2 regions of the Mycobacterium liflandii genome follow, and region 2 is predicted to be linked to the other one. Evidence: riboswitches for the same ligand, from Rfam matches in the RefSeq annotation. Region 2 holds a riboswitch; the other holds the start of a gene.
The links. A riboswitch is a leader RNA that binds a small molecule or an ion and turns the genes downstream of it on or off. The one in region 2 is predicted to bind cobalamin.
Positions count from the first base shown of each region.

Region 1: it holds a riboswitch for cobalamin, as region 2 does, so the genes downstream of both, CKW46_RS16150 (PPE family protein) here and metE (5-methyltetrahydropteroyltriglutamate--homocysteine S-methyltransferase) in region 2, are expected to answer to the same signal.

Region 1 is NZ_CP023138.1:3,598,452-3,610,355, forward strand. It holds partial or broken gene hrpA (ATP-dependent RNA helicase HrpA) at 1-713, opposite strand, end outside; gene CKW46_RS16140 (DIP1984 family protein) at 886-1,356, shown strand; gene CKW46_RS16145 (1-aminocyclopropane-1-carboxylate deaminase/D-cysteine desulfhydrase) at 1,612-2,601, opposite strand; cobalamin riboswitch at 2,987-3,199, shown strand; gene CKW46_RS16150 (PPE family protein) at 3,422-5,131, shown strand; gene CKW46_RS16155 (cyclic nucleotide-binding domain-containing protein) at 5,163-5,735, opposite strand; gene CKW46_RS16160 (TrbL/VirB6 family protein) at 5,824-6,471, shown strand; gene CKW46_RS16165 (serine/threonine-protein kinase) at 6,679-8,643, opposite strand; gene CKW46_RS16170 (DUF3179 domain-containing protein) at 8,784-9,947, opposite strand; gene CKW46_RS16175 (MarR family winged helix-turn-helix transcriptional regulator) at 9,947-10,492, opposite strand; partial or broken gene CKW46_RS16180 (nitroreductase family protein) at 10,616-11,245, shown strand; partial or broken gene CKW46_RS16185 (thioredoxin family protein) at 11,355-11,902, shown strand.
Region 2 is NZ_CP023138.1:5,405,500-5,417,403, reverse strand. It holds gene CKW46_RS23990 (alpha/beta fold hydrolase) at 168-1,073, shown strand; gene CKW46_RS23985 (WS/DGAT domain-containing protein) at 1,078-2,319, shown strand; gene CKW46_RS23980 (MarR family transcriptional regulator) at 2,326-2,931, opposite strand; gene CKW46_RS23975 (pyruvate, phosphate dikinase) at 2,928-4,493, opposite strand; gene CKW46_RS23970 (DoxX family protein) at 4,666-5,175, shown strand; gene CKW46_RS23965 (DUF3556 domain-containing protein) at 5,247-6,968, shown strand; gene metE (5-methyltetrahydropteroyltriglutamate--homocysteine S-methyltransferase) at 7,046-9,337, opposite strand; cobalamin riboswitch at 9,473-9,698, opposite strand; gene CKW46_RS23955 (SDR family oxidoreductase) at 9,754-10,404, opposite strand; gene CKW46_RS23950 (SDR family oxidoreductase) at 10,421-11,263, opposite strand; gene CKW46_RS23945 (TetR/AcrR family transcriptional regulator) at 11,368-11,904, opposite strand, start outside.

The DNA.
Region 1 (11,904 bases), 1.8 Mb from region 2:
CACCGAAGTGGGCGGCGAAGCGTTGCGGCTCGATCGTCGCCGACGTCACGATCAGCTTCAGGTCCGGGCGGCGCGGCAGCAGCTCGCGCAGGTATCCGAGCAAGAAATCGATGTTGAGGCTGCGCTCGTGGGCCTCATCCAGAATCAGCGTGTCGTAGCGCAGCAAGCGTCGATCGCGCTGGATCTCGGCGAGCAGAATCCCGTCGGTCATCAACTTGACCAGGGTGCGCTCGCTGACCTGGTCGGTGAACCGGACGGCGTATCCGACCGCGTCGCCCAGCGGGGTTTGCAGCTCGTCGGCGATGCGTTGCGCGACCGTGCGGGCGGCTAGCCGCCGAGGTTGGGTGTGTCCGATCGTCCCGCGGACCCCGCGGCCGATGTCCAGGCAGATTTTCGGTAGCTGGGTGGTCTTGCCCGACCCGGTCTCCCCCGCGACGACGACCACCTGGTTCGCCCGTATCGCCTCGGCGATCTCCTGGCGACGCTCGCTGACCGGCAGGTCGGGGTAGGTGATCGTCGGAACGGCGGCTTGTCGCGTCGCAATCAGCGCCTCGGCCGCAGAAATCTGGACAGCGATCTGCTCGGTCAGCTGCTGCAGCCTCTCCGGCTTGGCGCCGCGAAGCCCCCTTCAAGCGCCTGCCCAGACGCACGGCGTCACGGGTGCTCAGACCGTCGAGACGGCTGCGCAGCTGCGCAACGGACAGATCGGCCACTCCGGTCAGGATAGGCGGTGCCGCGTTGCCCCTCGATAGCGCGGTCCGCGGATCTGACCGGGCACCGAAAATACGTTGCCAGCTACCTGATTTGGAGCCATCATGCTAAGGGCTTGCAGCCGGGCCTTGGCGAGAGCCGGCGCTTGGGGTGACGAACTGAGGAGCAGGGATTGTGAAGCTGCCAGAGGCGTTATCGCTGCGCGCGAACGCGGCGCGGCGGGTCGAGCAGCTGCGCACGCGCATCGTGGGCAACGCCCGCTATCAAGAAGGCGAGGAACCGGCCGAGGATGCCGCGGCTCTGCTCGCCGAAGCCGGCGAGACGCTGGATGAGTACGAGACGCTGATCCGGCGCATCAACCGCACCAACGCCGCCACGGCGATCGGCGCGGACGGCACGCTGACCGACGCGCTGGCCCGCCGAGACGCCCTGCGTCTGCGTCACTACGTGCTCACCGCCGCCGCGGACGCGGCCGCCGGTAGCAACCAGCCCACCTACTCGCGCCAACTGCGGTCCGAGCTCAAGATGCTGCCGGCCCTGCCCGTTGCCGAACTGCGCGCCCAGGCCGACGAGCTCGCCCGCGAACTTCGTGAGCTCGATGTTCGGATCCAACAGTCCAACTGGGAGGTCGAGCTGCTGGATTAGCGGGCCGAGGTGGAGCAGGTAGTTGTCGCGGAGGCGTGCACAAGCCCAAGATCGGCGGGCAAAGTCCGGTCTCTGCTGGCGCGCGGAGGGCAGCGCAGAGGGTTCGATTCCCTCCTTGACATCGCAGCCCAGCATTGCGCACCGGTGATAGGGCACAGCACACAGCACATCACCACGTGCAGATCCGTGATGGCGAGGGCGGGTAAGGGGCACCCACCTTGGCGTAGCAGTGCGGGCGCGGCACCCCGGTGCGCGCTACCGCGGCCCGTTGGTGTGCAGGTAGAGCGTCGGTCCCACTGGCAGCCGGCCGCTGGTGGTCAGGTCGAGCAGGGCGGCCATCGCTTTGGCCGTGTAGACGGGTTCGAGATCGAGATGCTCGGATTCGCGCGCGAGTTTCAGTGCCAGAGTCCCCTGGCTGGTCGGGTGGCCGTAACCGGGCCCCAGCCAGTCGCGCAGCAGGGTCAGCCGTTCGGCAGGCAGGTCGATGGACGGTAGCTTGGCGCCGCGATCTTGCAGCAGACGTGCGGCCCGTCGAGCCAGCGATGTGATCGATCGATGGTCGAGTCGGAGCTTGTCGTTGACAACGACGCCGATCACCTGAATATCGGTCAGGCCGGCGAGCGTGAGGCCCAGGTGCAGGCCGGCCACCGTACCCCCAGACCCGACCGCGGTGACGATCGACGATGGCGTCGGCAGCGCACCGTCTCTAAGCTGCGCGGCGAGTTCGAATGCTGCCTCGACATAGCCGATGACTCCCAGGGGTGAGGACCCGCCGGCCGGTAGCAGGTAGGGACGTCGGTGGCGCAGGTATAGGTACGGGGCGGCGGCCACCGTTCGGGCCTTGGAGCGCGTCAGATAGATGTCGGCACCGGATGCCCGAAGGCGGTCGAGCTGGGCTTCGACATGCTCGTCTACCGGCTGGTCGATGAGTGCCAGAGCGGTATGAATGCCCAGCTCGGCGGCGTAGAGCGTGGCCGCGAGTCCCCAGTTGGTGCCCAGCCCACCGAAGGTCAGGATCGTGCTTCGCCGTTGGCGCCTTACTTCGGGCAGCAGCCATTCCAGTTTGCGGACTTTGTTGCCGCCCCAGCCCCCGTTGCCGTAGGCGCCGTCGTCTTTGATCCAGATCGACGGGCAAGCGCTGATCAGATGGGACAGGGGGCGCACGGGTGTGGGACCGTCGCCGAGGGTGACGCGCTCGAGGGTGGTGCGCAGCTCGGGGAATCGCTGATGCAGGTAGGCGTTCACGCGGCTACCGGGCCTAGGGAGCCTCGCATCCGTGACCTCGCGAACAGCCACCTCTGGGCCGGTCGAGCATCAGCATCATTGGACGTCCACACTTCGGCCATTATCACCTATGCCAGCGCGGCGGCGGCGAATATGAAGCCCGGTCACGGCAGTTGTGACCCAACCTCAGCAAACTCGTCGCCAACATGGCTGTTCCAGCCGCTCCCCCTCGAACGGATTTGGTGCTGCCGCCGAGGGGGGCACCCCACCTACATTTGGATCTCAATCCGCAACAGCGTCGCCTATCCGCCTGGCTTCCCGCTGTGATTTAGGTGTGAGCGTTGGGCCCAAAGCGTGCGCGTCGAGTAATCTAAGCCGCGCAGCTGGTTTGCTGGCGGCATTCTGAGTGTTGTCGGCATCAAGCGGCGGAGGCTTTCGCAGCTTCGTCGTGAGAGGGAACCCGGTGGGAATCCGGGACTGTCCCGCAGCGGTATGCAGGAACGAACACCGTCATCGGCACTGGCCCCACAGCCTGGGACTGGGAAGCGACGGTTAGTAGGAGCACCATCGTCGGTGCGGGCCTGCGAGTCCGAAGACCTGCCAGTTGCGCCGGGCACGTTGTGTTCGGCGCGCGTCGCCTCGTGGATTGGGCGGATGGTCGTAGGTATGCAGACACGGTGCCGGGCAGACGGCGCCATTCATCGGCTCTAGCGGCTAACACGGTTCACCAGGCGCGGACATCCCGTCGTACCGGAGGACTATTGATGGCCCCACGTGCCCACACCGTCAGGATGTCGGCCGCGCCTCACATCGGTGAGCATCGGTTCGCTGGCGGTGATCGATGACCGCGCCGATCTGGATGGCGGCGCCGCCAGAGGTGCATTCGGCCCTGTTGAGCAGCGGCCCGGGCCCCGGTTCGTTGCTGGTGGCCGCGGGCGAGTGGACTTCGCTGAGCATCACCTACGCCGAGGCGGCGGAGGAACTTGCCGCTCTGCTAGCCGCCGTACAGGCCGGAGCGTGGGACGGTCCGACCGCCGAAATCTACGTGGCGGCCCACGTGCCATATCTGATGTGGCTGATACAGGCCAGCGCCAACAGCGCTGCAATGGCCGGTCAGCAGCAAACCGCTGCCGCCGCCTACACCGCCGCCCTGGCGGCGATGCCGACATTGGCGGAGCTGGGGGCCAACCACACGATCCATACGGGGCTGGTAGTCACAAATTTTTTCGGCATCAACACCATCCCAATCGCGGTCAACGAAGCCGATTACGTGCGGATGTGGATTCAGGCCGCCGCGGTCATGGGCGGCTACCAGGACGTCTCGGCCACGGCGGTGGCTGCCGCGCCGCAGCCCGCCCCGGCCCCGCCGATCATGAACGCCGCCGAGCCGGCGGCTGCCGCCGCACAGGCAGCGGAGCTACCTCCCGACCGGCAAAGCCAGTTTCTGCAATGGCTCAAGGACATCGGGTATGTCGACCTCTACAACAAGCTGATCAAGCCGTTCGTCGATTGGCTGGCGAACATCCCCTTCCTGCAGGCGCTGTTCTCCGGATTTGACCCGTATCTGCTCACCCTCGGCAATCCGCTCACCTACCTCAGCCCGCTCAACATCGCCTTCGCCCTCGGCTACCCGATGGACTTTGCTACGTATGTCACCCTCCTGTCACAAACGTTCGCATTCATCGGTGCCGACCTTGCCGCCGCGTTCGCGTCGGGCAATCCCATGACCATTGGCCTCACCATCTTGTTCACCAGCGTGGAAGCCATTGGCACGATCATCACCGATATGATCGCGCTGCTGAAGACCCTGCTGGAGCAGACCGCTGTGCTTCTCGCGGCCCTGGCACCGATGTTGGCCGCTCCGCTGGTGCCGTTGGCGGCCGGCGCGGTGCTGGTGCCGCTTGGTGCCAAGGGGTTGGCGGCGCTGGTCGCCGTGCCGCCACCGGCGCTACCGGTCGCCGCGCCCGCCGCTCCGCCGGTCGCGCTAACCCCCAACGTCCCGCCCACTCCCCCGGCGCCAGCACCCGTGGACGCGAGCACCCTTACCCTCACGCAGGCCCCGCCGCCACCGCCGTCGACCGCACCACCGCCGGTAAGCGGTGCTGGTCTGGGAGTGGGGATGGAGAATTTCGGCTACATGGTGGGTGGCCTGGGCGCGGATGCCAAGAGCGCCGCACGTGCCAGCGCCCGCAAGAAGGCCCCGCGGCCCGATGGTGCCGAGGTGCCGGTCGTCGCGCCGGCCCAATCGGAGCCGGCTCGCTCGCAGCGCCGCCGGCGCACGAAGGTCGGCCAGCTCGGCCGCGGCTTTGAGTACATGGATTTGGAATCGGAGACGGCTCCCGACTCGATGACGGGCAGCGAGCGGATCACCACCGCGTCCGGCTTGGCAGGTAGTGCGGGGACTTTCGGGTTCTCCGGTGTCGCCGGCAAATCCGGCGACCGCACCGCAGCCGGGTTGATCAAGTTGGCCGGTGACGGGTACGACGACGGCCCGCGAACACCTGCGATGCCGAGCACCTGGGATGGCGACCCGGCGCCCTCGCCGGACTAGCCCTCAGACCTGGGTCGATGACCGCCTACGCCTACTGGTTCCGGTCGATCCACTGGGTGAGCGCATCCTCGAGCGCGGCCCCGACGCTCACCCCGGCAGCGGCGGCTGCCTGCTCGAAACGTTCGACCGCTTCCGTCGGCGCCGAGGCATTCAGCGGTGAGCGTTCGGGTTTTGGCTTCGGCGGCTGGGCTACCGGCACATGCCGAGCGGTAGTGGCCTCCATGGTCTCGCGCAGTGCGGGAATCTCATCAAGCAGGCGGGCGAGATCGTCGCGGCCGATTCGCAATACCTCGGCCGGGCCGGTTGTCGTTACTGTCGCAGACCGCAGTTTCCCACGGCGAAGCGCAGATTCACCGATCACTTCGCCGGGCCTTAGTACGGCGATGCGGTCCCGGCCGACGTAAACGCCGGCCTCCCCTCTGAGCAGGATGTAGCAGGCATCTGATGGAGTCTGTTCGCGGATCAAAGGCCACGGCACGGACTGCGAAATGCGCTGTGCCGCCTCCACGACACGCTCCAGCTCAGCATCGGAGAAGACGTCGAAAGCGGAGAATTCGCGTAGCCGACGGGCATCTTCGGCGTTGCTCTCGATGTCGACATCCATGCTGCGCCCCTGACCTGCGATGTGTCCTTGACATCGTGGAGCCTACGCGGGTTTTGCCCCGAGACGAGGACGAATTTTTGCAGGTGGCATGCCGACGATCCCGGCCCGCTCCGGTGCGCGACGGATCCGTTCGTTGGTGGACCGCCTACACCGCGGTTGGGGACTGCGACTGCCCGCCAAGCCCGTGACCGTTGACAGCGGGACCAGCGGGGGGCGGTCCGTCGGGTCCGCCCGGTCCGCCGGGGCCGCCCGGTCCGCCTGGGCCGCCGGGGCCGAATCCGGCAATACCGGGTCCGCCGGGTCCACCGGGTCCGCCCGGTCCGCCGGGGCCGCCCGGTCCGGCTGGATCAGGGGGCCCGCCCGGTCCGCCGGGACCGAATCCGCCAATACCGGGACCGCCGGGTCCGCCCGGTCCGGCTGGATCAGGGGGGCCACCCGGTCCACCCGGTCCGCCGGGGCCGCCGGGGCCACCGGGCCCAAGCTCGCCCATGCCGGGTCCACCCGGTCCGCCGGGGCCGCCGGGGCCACCGGGCCCAAGCTCGCCCATGCCGGGTCCGCCGGGTCCGCCCGGACCGCCTGGCCAACCTGGGCCGGGGTCGCGCGGGTTGGGTCCTTGGGGACCGAACTCCGCAAGACCGGACAGTTCAATTTTCGGGCTGTCTTGGGCGATGGCTGCCCCGGCTTGGGTAGCGGTGGCCATACCCGAACCGACTACCCCGAAGCCGGCGATTACTAGGGCAGTCGTTGCGGTGAAGTGCGCGAATCCTGTCATATGTGTGTTGATACACAGGCGATCTGAAACCAACCTGAAGACTGCAACTGTCGTCGGTGCTGCGCCCGGCGGACGAGGCCGAGTAGCGCCGGTCAGCTCTCAACCGTCCTGCCGGCGGGCGCTCATCGGCGAGATAGCCATGGCGGGTCCGCCATGGGCGAGAGTGCTGGATTAGCGTGCGCGCAGCGTGATGTCGGAGATCGCGGTACGGCTCTCCCCCTTGGTTGTGCCCAGCTTGCTGATCCACACCAGCACATTGGCCGTTTTCGTCGTGCTGTCCACCCGGATGCGGTTGTGCCCCGGATGAAGTGCCACGTTGGGCGTCAGCGCAGTGGTGTCGGACAGGCTGGCCGGAGTCGCGCTGCCGGCCGCACGGATCTGCACTTCGGTCCCGGTGCTGGGCACGTCGATGGTCACCTCGCTCAGCGCGGTCGGCTTGGCAAGCCGCAGTATCAGACCCACCCCCTGCTTGAAGGCGGGGAACGGGGTCGCATCGACATAGGTGTCGGTTGGCCACGCCGAGTTCGGGTCGCCGTCGATGGCGAGGCCGGCCTGCCCGGGATGATCGAGTGTACCACCCGGAGAGAACACGGTGGCCTGCTGCGCTTTCACCACCGGACCCGGTTCGCTGGTCGACCACAACCCGAACCCGTGGGTTAAGACAGCGGCCACCGCAATCGCCGCGAGCGCCAGCAGCGCCGCGACGATTGCGAAGGCCCGGCCTTTGCGTGACTTCGAACCGGGGGGTCTGGCCGGTGCGCTGGCCTCGCCCTCTTTCAGGCCCCCCTCGACCTTCAATGCCGACGATCGCCGTCGGCATTGATTTGCGGCGGTGTAGTTGACGACCGCATCGGCGAACAGCGTGCTGCCATCCCAGATTCCGCTGACCCCGACCGCGTCGCCGTTGGCGAGTTGCCCGGTGATTGACGTGCCGCGCAATTCGACCGGAATGACGGTGTGTGGTTCGCCGGTCGACTCGTAGCGCTGCACGCAGAACAACCAGACTTCTTCATCCTGCTCGGGTCCGGCCGGTCGCTTCTGGACCGAGACGGCGGTGCCGTCCACCGTCATGCGCTCCAGCCGCTTGGTGTGACGCGCCTTGCCGGCACCGGGCTGGTCGGCAGCACCGAGTGAAGCGGTGGACACGCCTGCCTCTGACGGGTGTGGCTGAGCTTGCGCCGACGGGGCCGTGCCGGACGGACGTGCGGGTTCTAACGCTTCGGCCGACATCTCCGCGTTGACGTCGAACGGCTCCGTGGATGTGGCGCCGCGGCGGGCCTGGTGCTCGGCGATGCTGCCGGGCCCCGCGGCAAGAGCCTTGGCGAAATCGATGCACCGGGGATACCGATCATCGGGATCCTTGGCCAGCGCCTTGGCGAACGCGGCATCAAGGTGCGCGAGTTTGGGGTGGCGCTTGGAGATCCGGGGCGGAGGCATGTTGAGGTGTTGGCCGACCACCACGGCGCGATTCGAGTGATCGAAGGGTGGCACACCGGCCAGCAGGTGGAAGGCCGTCGCCGCCAGCGCGTATTGGTCGGCGCGACCGTCAAGCGGCTTACCGGTAAGCTGTTCGGGTGCTGCGTAGGCCACGGTGCCGATGGCCATTTGGGCCTCGGTCAGACGGTGCTTGTCATCGATTTCGCGGGCGATACCGAAATCGGTCAGCAGTACCCGGCGCCGGGCGCTCTCGGATGGCTCTGTGACCAGGATATTCGCCGGTTTGACGTCTCGGTGCAGCAGGCGACGCTCATGCGCAAAGTCCAGCGCTTCGGCCACCGCGGTCACGATCTCGATGACGTCTTCCAGCGGCATTCCGGACCGGTAGCGCTGTTCCACCAGGTGGCGGGCGTCGGTACCGTCCACATAGTCCATCGAGATCCACAGCCGGCCGTCGAACTCGCCGCGGTCATGCACGCCGACGATGTGCGGATGCCACAGTGTGGCCGCGAGCTCGGCTTCACGGGTGAATCTGGCGCGGAACTCGTCGTCGTCGGTGGCGTCGAGGGACAGGATCTTGAGGGCGTCCAGACGGGGCAGACGGGGATGCTGGGCGAGGTAGACCTCACCCATGCCGCCGGTGCCGAGCAGCCGCTGAATGACGTATCCGGCGAAAATGTCACCTTCGTTCAGCGGCATATTCGAAAGCCTAGCCGGGTGGCTGCCGCGGCCCGTGGCCTGTCATTGGCCCGCGGGCAGGTCCGGTGCGACATCGACGGACGACCCAATCTCGACCGCCGGGGTGGGGTTCTCCGTGCGGCGGGCCCCGCGCGGAGCGCTCAGACGTCGATCACCCGGGCATCGGGGTGAACGTACTTCCAGGAAAACCAGTACTCGTCGGAGACCGCGATGGGCGTGAGGTTCGCATTGAGCCGACCGCGAGCACGGTGTCCGGTGAGGTCCCAGGTTGTTGCGCTGGTCTTGTCGTGCAGCAGCAGGTCCGCACCGAGGCTCAGAGCGACGTCGTGTCCATCGACGCGGGCCCGGAAACCGTTGACGGCACCGTGCACCGCGACTAGGTAGCAGCCCGTCTCCGGGTCCTTCACCACGCCATGCTCGAGCAGCTTGTCCTTGACATAGACCGGGCTCGGGCGGCCTGCGGACTCCAGAACGCCGACGACCCGGGTGCGGGCTGGCATCGACTGATCGCGGTCCTCGCGCCGCAATCCCGGTGTGGCCTGGCTGGCGAGGATCCGCCGCCACACTCCGTGGATGGGCAGCTCGAACGGCCGCAGATCCTTCTCGGTGACGTCGACAACCTGTGGGAGCGGCTCGAGCTGTTTCACATCGGCCCAGGAAAGGATCTGAAACGAAATCATGTTCAGCGTGTGCGGATGCAGCGGGCCGACGATCGAGCTGAAGGTGCCCTGTTGGAAGAACGTCTTGGTGCGCCGGTCCGCGACGATCATGTTGGCGTTCTTGAAGGAGCCGACGAACAGCGGTCCGATGTCGGTGACGTCGAACGGAATGATGCTGCGACACATGGCGCAGTACGTCAGCGAAACGGTGGCCTCGCCGAAGCGGTCGTTGACGATGTGGTGGTGGATCACATAGTCGAGCGGGTACGCCTTGCTGACTCCCTGGTACTCGATCAGGGCCAGTTGCATGTCGTCGTGCAGGGGCAGCCGCAGCGCATCCGGTGCCATCGGTGGGAAGTCCACCGCGGGGAACACCACCTCCTGGTGCAGGCGGTAGGTGAACACCGTTGCCAGCGCCAATAGCAGCAGAGGCCACAGCGCGGCGAGTGGAAACGTCCCCTGCCGAAGGGCCGCCCACCCGACGACGAGAACGCCCACGGCGAACAAAGTCCACACCGCAGGCTTACGCACCCGGTAGTGGTAGTAGACCCAGGGGGCGGGAAAAGCCGGGATGAGCGTCAGATAGAACGCGCCGGTGCTGACGACGAGTGCGACCAGGGCCAGAACGTAGAGCAGCGCGAGCATCATGCATCCCTTTCGTCGAGCAGGACTTCACCGAATCGGTCCAGCAGGCCCATCGCGGCGCGCAGAGTGTCCCGTTCGGCCGGCGTGAACTCCCCCATCGCCGCGGCTAACCGCCCAAAATGGTCGGGCGCGATTTCTGCGACGAGCCGGCGCCCCCGCTCGGTCAGTTCCACCAGCTGATTGCGCCGGCTTGTCGGATCGGCGCTCCTGCGCACCAGTCCGGCGCTTTCCAATCCGTTCACGATCCCGGTCACGGTGGGTCGTCGTACGGCGATGCGTTCGGCGATCGCCGAGGGCGTATGGCGGCCCTCTGGCGCCGCGCCCAATGTGATGAGCACCGCGAACCGGCCGGACGACAGGCCGTACCGCTGCAGGTGGCTTTCGACGGTCCGCACCAGCCGAACCGAACCGGCAAACAACGCGGTGCCCAGTTCCGCGTCGTCGACGGCGAGTCCGGGTGCGGACGCGGCGACCCATTTCAGCGTCTCTTGCCTGGTGGTCTCGATCGGCTGCGGCAGCTGAGGAACCTTGCGCGTCCCGGACATAGTTAGGAGCCTAATCATTATTGGGCGCGGCGTCGAGACCGCACCCAATCGCTCCGGCATGCTCGGCTACCGGGGCTTGGTTGTGCTGGAATCGGGGTTATGACGCAGGCAGAGCCTTTGACCATGCCGCTGGAAGACGCGATGCGCACACAACGGTCGATTCGACGGCTCAAGAGCGACCCGGTAGACGACTCGCTGGTACTGCATCTACTGGAGCTGGCCATGAAGGCGCCGACCGGTTCCAACGCGCAGAATTGGGAGTTCATCGTCGTCAAGGACCGCGAGGTGGTCGCCAAACTGGGCCGCCTCAATCGCCGCGCCATGCAACTGTTCGGCCCGATCTACCGGCGTTCCATCGCGCGCCGAGGCGACGAGAAGATGCTGCGGCTGCAGAAGGCCGTGCAATGGCAGGCGGACCACTTCGAAGAAATCCCGGTTGTCGTGGTGGCCTGCCTCAGGGGCGTCATCGCGCCCTGGCCGCGGATATCGACCAGCAGCGCCTACGGTTCCATCTATCCCGCCGTGCAGAACCTCTTACTGGCCGCGCGTGCGGCGGGACTGGGCGCGGGGCTGATCACCGTGCCGCTGTGAAGCACGGTGCTGGCGCGGCGTGCGTTGGGCCTTCCGTGGAACGTGACGCCATGCGCGGTGGTGCCGCTTGGATGGCCGATCGGTAAGTACGGGCCCACCACGCGCCGGCCCGTCGCAGAGATCGTTTCGCTGGACAGATACGGCAATCGAGCGTTCCGGTAGGAACCGGTCGCCGGACCCGAATTGCGACCATCCGCCGGGCATCGGATCCGTGAACCCGCGGCGCGGCAACCCTGTGGCGCGCTACGCCCTTGGCCCTACGCTGGCGGACATGGCTATCGAATCCACCATGCTTGCCCTGGGCACCCCGCACCGCACTTCTCACTGCCCAACCCGGCCACCGGAGCCACGGTCAGTCTCGAGGAGCTGACCGGTCCTGCGCTTGTCGCCACCTTCATCTGCAACCACTGCCCCTATGTCCAGCACGTCGCCGCCGGGCTCGCGCAGCTCGGTCGTGATCTGGCGGATCAGGGTGTGCCGATGGTCGGCATCTCCAGCAACGACGCGGTCACCTACCCCCAGGACGGGCCGGACCAGATGGCCGCCGAGGCTCGCCGGCACGGGTGGACGTTTCCCTACCTCTACGACGAAAGCCAGGACGTCGCCCGCGCCTTCTCCGCGGCCTGCACACCCGACACCTTCGTGTTCGATGGCGAGCGCCGACTCGTCTACCGTGGCCAACTCGATGACTCACGCCCACGCAACGACCTGCCGGTGACGGCCGCCGACATCCGGGCCGCCGTCGATGCCATCTTGGCGGGGCGTGCGGTGCAGCCCGATCAGCGGCCGTCGATCGGCTGCGGCATCAAGTGGCGCTGAGC
Region 2 (11,904 bases):
TCGGTGGTGTTGTCCTCATTCGGCGCCAGTTACGTTGGTGCATACGGGTTGCACGTGGCGAACAGGAGTCAACATGCAAGACGATGCCGCTCGGTGGGTCAGCGGGCCCATCGAGCCAGCCCTCGAAGGTTGTGCCGGCGCCGCGGATGACCACGACAAGGCCCGTGATGCCTGAGCCGCGCTGGATCGATGTGCCCGGGCCCAACGGTGATCTGAAAGCCTTGACCTGGGGTCGCCCCGAGGCGCCGATGGCGTTGTGCCTGCACGGCTTTCCCGACACGGCCTACGGCTGGCGCAAGCTCGCCCCGATTCTGGTCGACTCGGGGTGGCGGGTCGTTGCACTGTTCATGCGGGGCTATGCGCCGTCGGCGATTCCCGCCGACGGGAGCTATCACGTTGGTGCGCTGATGGATGACGCACTGCGGGTGCGATCCGCTGCTGGCGCTACCGAGGGTGACGTGCTGATCGGCCACGACTGGGGCGCCATCGCCGCGGCCGGCTTGGCGGCAATGCCCGACAGCCCGTTTTCCCGGGCCGTCATCATGTCGGTGCCACCGGCGGCCGCGTTTCGCCCGCTGGGCCGGGTGCCCGACCGCGGCCGTCTGGCCCGCGAACTGCCCCACCAGCTCTTACGGAGCTGGTACATCCTCTACTTCCAGCTGCCCTGGTTGCCCGAGCGGTCGGCGTCGTGGGTGCCCCGGCTGCTGTGGCGACGATGGTCGCCCACCTATTACGCCGAGGAGGATCTGCGCCACGTCGACGCTGCCATCGGGACGGCGGAGGGGTGGCGCGCGGCGTTGGGTCCCTACCGGGCAACCATTCGCAACACCCGGCCGCCGGCCCGCTACGCGGAATTGAACCGTTGGTGGACCGAGGCGCCTCAATTGCCGGTGCTCTACCTACACGGTCGTGACGATGGCTGTGCCGCAGTGGCTTTCACGCACTGGACGGAAAGGGTGCTGCCGCCGGGCAGTGAGGTGGCGGTCGTCGAACAAGCCGGTCACTTCCTGCAGCTCGAACAGCCCGAAGCGGTGGCCAAGCTGATCCTGCCGTTCATTGCCCCGCCGGGCTGAACCGGTGGCGGCGCACCCGATGGCGGCCGTCGATGCGCAGTTCTATTGGATGTCGGCGAAAATGCCCAACGATCAATTCCTGTTGTATGCATTCGACGGTCGACCGGCCGAACCAGAGTGCGCCATCGATCAGCTCGTCCGCCGGGCCCGCGCGTGTCCGGAGCTGCGGATGCGCGTCCACGACGGCGCTGTGTTGACCTATCCGCGGTGGCTAGCCACCGACGTCGGGTCCGAACAGGTGGTCCGGCACAACCTTGACGACGACAGCTGGCACGGTTGCCTCGCGGCGGTGGTCGGGCTGGCGCGCGAGCAGCTGGATATTCGGCTGATGTCGTGGCGGGCACATGTATTTGCCCCCGTTAGCGGGATTCCGGGCGTCCAGGCACCGGGCACCGTTGTCGTCGTGCAGGTCGCCCACGCCCTCGGCGACGGCGTGCGCGCCTCGGCATTGGCGGCCCGGCTGTTTGGGCGCCGCGCTCCCATCCCCTCGGCGGAGCCCCGGCGGCGGGGCTTTCTGCCCAGGGTGGCCGCCGATGCGGTCTGTACGCACCGCCGTCTGGTACGTGACACCGAAGCCGGATTGTTGGCACCCGGCGCCGGATCGCGGCCGCTGCGCAGCACCAACGCCAGGCCCGAGGGCGCCCGCGAGCTGCGCACATTGGTGCGACATCGCTCCCAGATCTGCGGTCCGACAGTCACGGTCGCGGTGCTGGCCGCGGTTTCGGCCGCACTGTCACGGCTACCCGACGGGAACGCCGAACAGTTGGGCGCCGAAGTCCCGATGGCCAAACCGGGACTGCGGCAAGCAAACAACCACTTCGGCAACATCGTTGTCGGGTTGTATCCGCAGCTCGAACGCGGCGAGCGGATGCATCGAATCGCCGCCGATCTGGCCAACGCCCGTCGTCGCATGCAGCATCCGGCGGCCAGCGCGTCCGATCTCGCCTTTGCGAGGGTCCCCGCCGCATTGTTGCGCTGGGGGGTAAGCCAATTCGATGCGGACATGCGGCCGGATCAGGTGGCCGGAAACACGGTGGTGTCCAGCGTGCACCGCGGCGCTGCCGATCTGAGCTTCGGGGAAGCTGCGGTGGTGCTCACGGCCGGGTATCCGGCGCTGTCACCGGTGATGGGGCTGACCCATGGCGTGCACGGCATCGGCGACACCATTGCGGTCAGCGTCCACGCGGCACAGTCAGCGGTGGCCGACATCGACTCCTACCTGGAACTCCTTGACCAGGCCTTGTAGCGAAAACTACTGGGCGTCACCGGATCTAGCCGCCTGCTCGCGGGTCAGCCCGACGGCCAGGATTAATTCTTCGTGCAATTCGAACCACACCGAGTGGTAGGAGTCGATGAGCGGGCGGGTCAACCAGGCGGTCTCGCCGGCCTTGACCCTGCCCAGCGCCGCACTCAACTTTCTCGAGTAAGCATGCAGCCGCGGCAGCTGTGTCGCCGCGGTCGCAATGATCGGCTCCACCCGCTGGTGCACATCATCAAGCTGGGCCAGGATTGCGGCGTCATAGTCGGCGTCGTCATGGCTGTTCGGTTTGCCGCCTCGGAGCTGCCACTCTGTCACCAGAGCCTTGAAATCGGCATTCACGGAACGAAAGTCGCTGTAGACGTTGGCCAGTGTGGTCGCGTCCGCCGCGTTGCGTTCCTCGGTCAGCAATTCGCTGAGCCGGACCCGGCCCTCGGGACTGATGCGCAATGTGGTGTCGCCGACCAACAGGTTTGCCGCGGTCAGCCGCGCGACCGTGTCCGCGACTTCGGCCAGGTCCAGGCTCACCGTCTCGGCAAGGTCGGGCGGGCTCACCCGCCCCTTCAACCTGATTGCTTGCAGTATCGCCAATTCCGTCATAGACCGTCCTGCACACGTAGCGCGTTCAACATGGTGATCAGCGGTGCGTCCGAGACGACATCGGTGTAGCCGGCGGCCATCGCGGTCAGCACCCCAGCCTCGGAAGGATCGTCGAGCTTGGGGTAGTCGCCGCTCGCATGCGCGCGCAGCGGGCTGATCTTCAGCGCGATCGTCGTGAGATCGCGTAGCTCGGGTGTGTCGTCCTCCGACCACGCGGACGGCGCCAAAATGCCCTCGCGCACTTCGCCCGTGTAGCCGTCGACGGTAATCCGCTTGCCGGCCAACGAGGCCGCAACCCCGTCACCACAACCGACCACCGCCACCCGGCCGAGCTCACGGCTGACCACCGCAGCGTGGCTGGCAGCGCCACCGATCTCGGTGACGATGCCCTGCGCGGCAAGCATCCCCGAGACGTCTTCGGGCCTGGTGTGGTCACGCACCAGGATCACCTGCTCGCCCCGGTCGGCGGCGTCCAGCGCCTCGTCCACGTCGGTGTAGGCCAGGCCCGCGGCCACTCCCGGGCACGCCGGCAGGCCCTTTGCCAAAAGCGATGCGGCCAAACGCTCTTCCGGCTGCAGCGTGGGCAGCAAGAGGGTCTCCACTTGGGTGGGGGTGATTCTGCGCAGCGTCTCGGCATCGTCGATCAGGCCGGCACCGCGCAGTTGCAGCGCCAATCGCACCGCAGCCTGCGCGGACCGCTCGGCGGATCGCGTCTGCAGCAGCCACAGCTTTCCGCTTTCGACGGTGAACTCGACTTCTTGCACCTCGGCCGCGAGCCGTTCCAGGCCGCGCGCGGCATCCAACAATTCGAGGTAGATCTTCGGCAGTCGGTCGCGCAGGGCGGTGATCGGTTCTACCTTGAGCAGACCCGAGACGACGTCATCACCCTGACCGCCGGGTAGCCATTCGCCGAACGGTTCGCTGGCGCCGGTGATCGGATTGCGCGACGACAGCACCCCGGCGCCGGAATCGGCGCTGCGGTTGCCGAACACCATCGCCTGAACCACGACAGCGGTGCCGCCCTGGTCGTCGAGACTGTTGTGGTTGCGGTAGGCGATGGCGCGCGGAGAGTTCCAGGAGGCGAACACGGCGCCGATGCCAGCACGTAGCTGCTCGTAGGGGTCGTCGGGGGGATCACTTCCCGCCACGATTCGCCGATACATGCGGGTGAACCGGCGCCTGGTGTCGCGCGCGAAGTCGCCGGTGCCGGGGGAGGCCAGGGCCTGCTCGACGGTGTCGTTCATGCCCAGGTCCAAAATTGTGTCCATCATGCCGGGCATCGACTGGTTGGCTCCCGAGCGCACACTGACCAGCAGCGGATGCGGCCCGCTGCCGAAGGTGCGTCCCGTCTCGGCCTCCAGCCATCTGATCCGGTCCACGACGTCGTCCCAGATCGCGTCCAGTGTTGGTGCTGGATCCGCCAGGTAGCGCACGCCCACTTCGCTGGTGATGCAGAAGGCAGGCGGCACCGGCAGATTGTTCCGGCGCATTGAGTCGATACCGTGGCCCTTGTTGCCCAGGACCTCCCGAGGCTGATGTGCGCGGCCGTCCAGTAACACCACGGCGGGGCCGGTGAACGGGATGCCCCCGGCTCGTGAGAAACGAGTCGTGGTGCACCCCCTTGTGGTCTTCGGCAAACTCCCAGAACGCTCGCTATGTTTCCACACGGTTCAGTAGCGTCCGCGGCTCGGCGCTGCTGTTGTGGGATGCGCCGAATGATCTAGGTTTGCACTCATGGCTCCCTACGATGTCGGATTACTGATCCTTCGGCTGGTGCTGGGCCTCACAATGGCCGCGCACGGATTCAACAAGTTCTTCGGCGGCGGCCGGATTCCGGGCACGGCACGATGGTTTGAAAGCATCGGCATGAAGCCCGGAAAGTTTCACGCCACGGTGGCCGCGATCACCGAGGTATCCGCGGGCTTGGGACTTGCGGCCGGCCTGCTCACTCCGATCCCGGCGGCGGGCTTTGTCTCGCTGATGTTCGTCGCGGCCTGGACCGTGCACCGAGCCAACGGATTTTTCATCGTCAAAGAGGGCTGGGAGTACAACCTGGTGCTCGCCCTCAGCGCCGTCGCGGTGGCCACGATCGGTGCTGGAAAACTGAGCCTGGACTGGGTGATATTCGGGAACAACTGGCTCAATGGCTGGCCGGGTTTGGTGGCATCGCTTGGGCTTGGGCTGGCCGGGGCCTTCGGCCAGTTGCTGATCTTTTACCGGCCGCCGGCTCGGCAGGCCGGATAGCCGACGGGCGCAAACCCGGCTTGCCGTGGCTGCGCGGCGAAACACTAGAACACGTTCTAGTGTGTGAAACCATGGGATTTCTCAAGCCCGTGCTGCCGCAGGTCGACATTGTCGAATGGGGCAAGGGCACCCGCAGTGAAAAGATCCGCCCGATGGCCCGCCATTGGGCCGAGGTCGGCTTTGGCACTCCGGTCGTGATGCACCTTTTCTACGTCGGCAAGATCCTGCTCTACATCCTGGTGGGCTGGCTGATCGTGTTCAGCACCAAAGGAATCGAAGGATTCACCGACGTCAAGTCGTGGTACACCGAGCCGATCGTGTTCCAGAAGGTCGTGCTCTACACGATGCTGTTCGAGGTCGTCGGGCTGGGCTGCGGGTTCGGCCCGCTGAACAACCGGTTCTTCCCGCCCATGGGCTCGAGCTTGTACTGGCTACGATTCGGCACCATCCGGCTGCCACCCTGGCCCGAGCGCGTCCCGTGGACCGCGGGGACCAAACGCAAGCCGGTGGATGTCGCGCTCTATGCGCTGTTGTTGATCATGTTGGTGACGGCGCTGTTCACCGATGGCTCCGGCCCGATGCCGGAGCTGGGCAGCAAGGTGGGGCTGCTGCCGATGTGGGAGATCGTGATGATCCTGCTGCTCCTGGCGATGGTGGGGCTGCGCGACAAGGTGATCTTCCTGGCCGCCCGCGGTGAGGTCTACGGGACGCTGACGGTCACCTTTCTGCTCGGCGGGATAGACATGATCGTGGCCGCCAAGCTGGTGTTCCTGGTGATCTGGATGGGTGCGGCGACCTCCAAGCTCAACTGGCACTTCCCATTCGTGATCTCCACGATGATGTCCAACAACCCCTTGTTCCGGCCGCGCTTCATCAAGCGGATGTTCTTTGCAAAGTTTCCCGACGATCTGCGGCCCGGATTGCTGTCACGCATGCTCGCGCACCTCAGCACTTTCATCGAAATGTTCGTTCCCGTGGCGTTGTTCCTGTCGCACGGCGGCTGGCCGACCACCGCGGCGGCGATCGCGATGGTCTGCTTCCACCTGGGAATTCTGACGGCGATTCCGATGGGGGTACCGCTGGAGTGGAACGTATTCATGATCTTCGGCGTGTTGGCGCTGTTCGTCGGCCATGCTGACCTCGGCCTAACCGATGTGAAAAGCCCTGTGCCGGTAGCGATTCTGTTTGCCGTGGTGGCAGGAATTGTCATCTTGGGCAACTTGTTCCCGCGCAAGATCTCGTTTCTGCCCGGGATGCGTTATTACGCCGGCAACTGGGACACCACGTTGTGGTGCATCAAACCCTCGGCTGACGCCAAGATCAAGCGGGGGATCGTCGCAATCGCCAGCATGCCGCAGGCTCAGCTGGAGCGCTTCTACGGCAAGGACCGGGCGCAGATCCCGATGTATCTCGGATACGCGTTCCGCGCCATGAACACTCACGGCAGGGCGCTGTTCACCTTGGCCCACCGGGCAATGGCCGGCCAGGACGAAGACGACTATGTCATCACCGACGGGGAGCGGATCTGCAGCACCGCCGTCGGCTGGAATTTCGGCGACGGACACATGCATAACGAGCAACTCATCGCCGCGATGCAGCAGCGCTGCAACTTCGAGCCGGGGGAGGTGCGTATCGTGCTGCTCGACGCGCAACCGATCCACAAGCAGACTCAGGCCTACCGCCTGGTGGATGCGGCCACCGGCGAATTCGAGCGGGGATGGGTGCGGGTCTCGGACATGGTGACGCGACAGCCCTGGGCCGACGACGTACCAGTCCAGGTGCAGTCGGAGTAAGGCCGTCGAGCGTCGAGTGTGACGCCACTGCGAGATTTCATCGCGAAACTCGCAGTGGCGTCACACTCGACAGACCCCTACGCCTCGGGTCGTACTTTCTGTGCGGCGGCGACCATGTTCTGCAGGGACGCCGTCACCTCATCAACGTTGCGGGTCTTGAGCCCGCAGTCGGGATTGGCCCAGAGCCGCCCAGCCGGAACGGCTTTCAAGGCGGCACGTAGCGAATCCGCCATCTCCTCGGCGCTGGGCACTCGTGGTGAGTGAATGTCGTAGACGCCGGGGCCCACACTGTTGGCAAAACCGATCGCATTCAGATCGTCGAGCACCTCCATGTGGGAGCGTGCCGCCTCGATGGAGGTGACGTCGGCATCAAGGTCCGCGATGGCCCCGATCACCTCACCAAATTCCGAGTAGCACAGGTGAGTGTGGATCTGGGTCGAGTCGGCAACTCCGGACGTCGCCAAGCGGAAAGCGGCTACCGCCCAACGCAAGTACACATCCTGCTCGCTGCGCCGCAGTGGCAACAATTCGCGCAGCGCCGGCTCGTCGACCTGGATCACCGCGATGCCGGCCGACTGCAGGTCCACGGTCTCATCACGAATGGCCAGCGCCACCTGATTGGCGGTATCGGGCAGCGCCTGATCGTCACGCACGAAAGACCACGCCAGGATGGTGACCGGGCCGGTCAGCATGCCCTTGACCGGCTTGGCGGTCAGCGACTGCGCGTAGCTGATCCAGTCGACCGTCATCGGATGGGAGCGCGCGACGTCACCGTAGAGAATCGGCGGACGCACGCAGCGGCTGCCGTAGGACTGGACCCAGCCATTCTGAGTGGCGAAGAAGCCGTCCAACTGCTCGGCGAAGTACTGCACCATGTCGTTTCGTTCCGGCTCACCGTGTACCAGCACGTCGAGTCCCAGCTCTTCCTGTAGGGCGATGACGTCGGCGATCTCTTTCTCCATCCGGCGCGCGTACTCCGCCTCGTCGATCTCGTCGGCGCGCAGTGCCGCACGGGCGGTTCGGATCGCCGTGGTCTGCGGATAGGAGCCGATCGTCGTGGTGGGTAGCGGCGGCAGCTGTAGCCGTGCCTCCTGGCTGAGTCGGCGTGTGGCGGCATCGCCCCGATGCACACCCGAGGCGAGGATGGCATGGATGCGGGCCCGCACCTGCCCGTTGTGCAGCCGTGGATCCTTCTTGCGGGAGGCCACCGCTTCGTTGGACGCCGCGATCTCAGCGGCGACCGCCTCGCGCCCCTCGCGCAGAGCGCGGGCCAGAACCGCGACCTCGGCCACCTTCTCCGCGCCAAATGCCAGCCAGCTGCGCAGGCTAGCGTCCAGGTCGGTCTCGGGCTCCAACGAGTACGGCACATGCAGGGTCGAACACGACGTGGACACCGCGATGCTGGCTGCCGAACCAAGCAGGGTCGCCAGCCGGCTCAACGCCGCCTGCAAGTCGGTGCGCCAGATGTTGCGACCGTCGACGATGCCGGCTACCAGCGTTTTGTCGGCCAGCTCAGGAGCCGCGACGATGGACGCGATCGCGGTGTGCGCACCGGCAACCAGGTCGACGCCGATCGCCTCGATGGGGGTACGGGCCAGCGCCCCCAGCGCGGCGCCCGGGTCGCCGAAGTAGGTAGCGACATGAATGGCCGGCCGGTTGGCCAGTGACCCCAGCGCGGTGTACATCCGTTCGGCAAGCGCGGGCGCGTCGGGGCAGATGTCGGTCACCAGCGCCGGTTCATCCAGCTGTACCCATTGGGCACCGCTATCGGCGAGCAGTGACAATAGCTCCGAATAGATCGGCATCAGCTCCTCGAGCCGCCCTATCGGCGCGGATGCGCCGTCGACGGCCTTGCTGAGCAGCAGGAAGGTGACCGGGCCGATGACCACGGGCCGTGCCGGGATGCCGAGCTCCTGCGCCTCTTTCAATTCGGCGAGCACCTTGTCGGGATGCAGCCCAAACCGGGTGTCCGGCCCGATCTCGGGGACCAGGTAGTGGTAGTTGGTGTCGAACCACTTGGTCATCTCCAAGGGCGAGACCTCAGCATTGCCCCGCGCCGCGGCGAAGTAGCGGTCCAGGTCGTCGCAGATCCCGGCTACTCGGGTGGGCAAGGCGCCCAACAGAACTGCGGTGTCAAGCATCTGGTCGTAGTAGGAGAAGGTGTTCACCGGAACTGAGTCCAGACCGGCCGCGGCCAGGTCGGTCCAGGTGTCGCGACGCAGGGTGGCGGCGACGGACTCCAACTCTGCTCGGTTGGTGCGTCCCGCCCAATAGCCCTCGGTTGCGCGCTTGAGTTCGCGGCGCGGACCAATACGGGGAGAGCCGGTAATGGTTGCGAAAAATGGTTGCTGGCTTACTAGCTGAGTCACAGCGCGTCCTTCAATTGACGGGGTGATCACCGCCCTCGGACGCACAACCGACCCGACTGCGCCATGCTTTGACCGCACGAGCACAACCGCTTCGGCCGAACGCCCATTCCACGAGGCGATGAGCCGCCGGGCGCGGCGCGCCCGGCACAACTGGCAGGTCTTCGGACTCGCAGGCGCGCACCCGGTGGTGCTCCTAGTGGCCGTCGCTTCCCAGTCGTGAAGGACCAGTGCTTGTTTCGTTCATGACGGCGGTCGTTCCCGCATACCGCTGCGGGACAGTTCCGGATTCTCACCGGATTCCCTCTTACGACGCATCGTTGATGCCTCGCTCGATGCCGACACCGCGTGGGGCGATGACGGCAGACCAGCTGCGTGGTCCAGGTTACTCTGCCGCCCCGCGGTCGCGTACTGGCCGGTTAGTCTGCCAATGCCGTGGCGATGGGCACATCGCCGTTGTTGAAGTCGATGGTCCGGCCGATGGTTGAGTCGTCGTTGAGCGTGGCGGCGATCACCCGCGCGACATCGGCGCGCGAGACCGTGGCTTTGCCGCTCTTGCCCGTGCCAATTGAGATCCGCCCGGTCGCCGGTTCCATGGTGAGCCGGCTCGGCCCCAGCACGGTCCAGTCCAGGTTGCTGGCACGCAAATGGGCGTCCGCGGCCGCCTTCGCCTGCGCATACGGGAAGAACGAATCATCAACCGATACACCATGATTAGGGCCGGCGCCGAAATAGGAGACCATCACAAACCGCTGCACACCCGCCCGCGTCGCGGCATCGATGACTCTGATGGCGGCGTCGCGGTCGACGGCATAGGTGCGCGCTGGATTGCCGCCGCCCGCGCCGGCGGAGAACACCACCGCATCGTGCCCGGTCAGCAGTCCGGCCAGCGCGGCGGTATCTAGCCCTTCGATATCGGCTTGCACCGGTGTGGCGCCCGTTGCGGCGATGTCATCGCGGTGGTCGGGGTTGCGGAAGACCGAGCTCACCTGGTCGCCCCGGTCGGCCAGGATGTGCCCCAGTAGCAGAGCGACCTTGCCGTGGCCACCAAAGACAACAACACGCGTCATAGCAGCGACGCTACCGCTAGGGCATCGGGACGCGGCCCATGATGAGGTCGATGATGGGCTTGCCTGGCGGGTAGGCGCCGGTCAGTGACGATATGGTGTGCCCGTAGTCCACCAATAGCGTGATCCCGCTGATCCCGAAGGCGGCCGCGCTGTTGAGGAACACCATCACGTCGCCCATCTGCTCCGGGGTGTGCACTTTGGAGCCGGTCTCGTCGCGGTAGTCCTGCGCGAAGGTGAGCCACAGGTCGGCATTGGCTTGCGCCAACGGGGTATCGGTGGGGCCTGGGCAGATGGCGTTGATGCGGATCCCCCTTTTCAGCAGGGGATAGGCCCTGGTCGCCACGTAGGCATTGATGGCTTTCTTGCTGAAGCCGTAGTGAATGATGCCCTCGGCTTCATGCGCCGATACCCAGTCCTGGGCCGCTCCATAGTCAGGAGTGGCCAGGAACTCGGTCAGCCGCGGCAGGTCGTTCTCCCAGCCCATGCCCGCGACCGACGAGATGAAACAGACCGCCGATCCCGAAGGAAGCTGGTCATTGGCCAGCAGGCGGTCGATCAGATGGCGGTGGCCGATGAAATTGATCTTCATCAGGTCTGGTCCGTCTGCGACACCGGCCGCGGAGAACACCGCATGGACCGGCCCGCCCAGCCGCTCGACAGCGGAGTCGATGGATGCCGGGTCGCGCAGATCAACGCTCAGCGTCTGGGCGGCGTCATAACCCACCGGCGCGTAGTCCATCACGATGACTTCGGCGCCGAGTTCGGCCGCTGACTTGGCGGCCGCGGCGCCCATCCCGGTGGCGCCGCCGACGATCAGCGCTCGTTTGCCGTCGTACCGCAACCGATCCACAACTGTCATCAAGGTCCCTTTCCCCGGCCCCGGTTACCCGCCTCACTCTAAGGGGAACATATATTTGGTTCAATAGCGCAGTTGGTTCAATCGCGCCGGAGAAAGCGGTGCCGCTACTGGCCGCGCACGGCGACGCCACGCAACACCGTGTCACGGGCGTGAATGAGCGCCGCACGGGTGCCGACGAAGTGCAAGATGTTCTCCGGTATCCACTGCAAACCGATGACGCATCGGGCCAGCATCGTGATGGACGGCGGTTCGATCTGTATTTCTTCGGACCGCAGACCTTCGGACAGAAGCGATTTCATCTGTCGCAGCCGCGCGGCGTAGAGCCACCCCGGGTTGGGAGTATCCGGTGGCGACTGTCTCATCCACGCAAGCTGAATCCGGAACTCGTCGGAAAACTGATCCAGCGCATTGATATTCACCCAGCTAAGCGCGTCCAGCTTCTCGATCGGCGTCGCGTTCGAGCGCAGCACGGCGACCCAGCCCGCTTCGACCTTGTGTCCGAACGAACGCATGATTGACGCCAGCAGCTTGTCTTTGGATCCGATCACCCGGTACACAGTCCCGGTGCCAAGTCCGGACGCAGATGCGATGTCTCTGATCGTGGTGACTTCGTAACCCTTGCGCCCGAACTCCATTCGTGC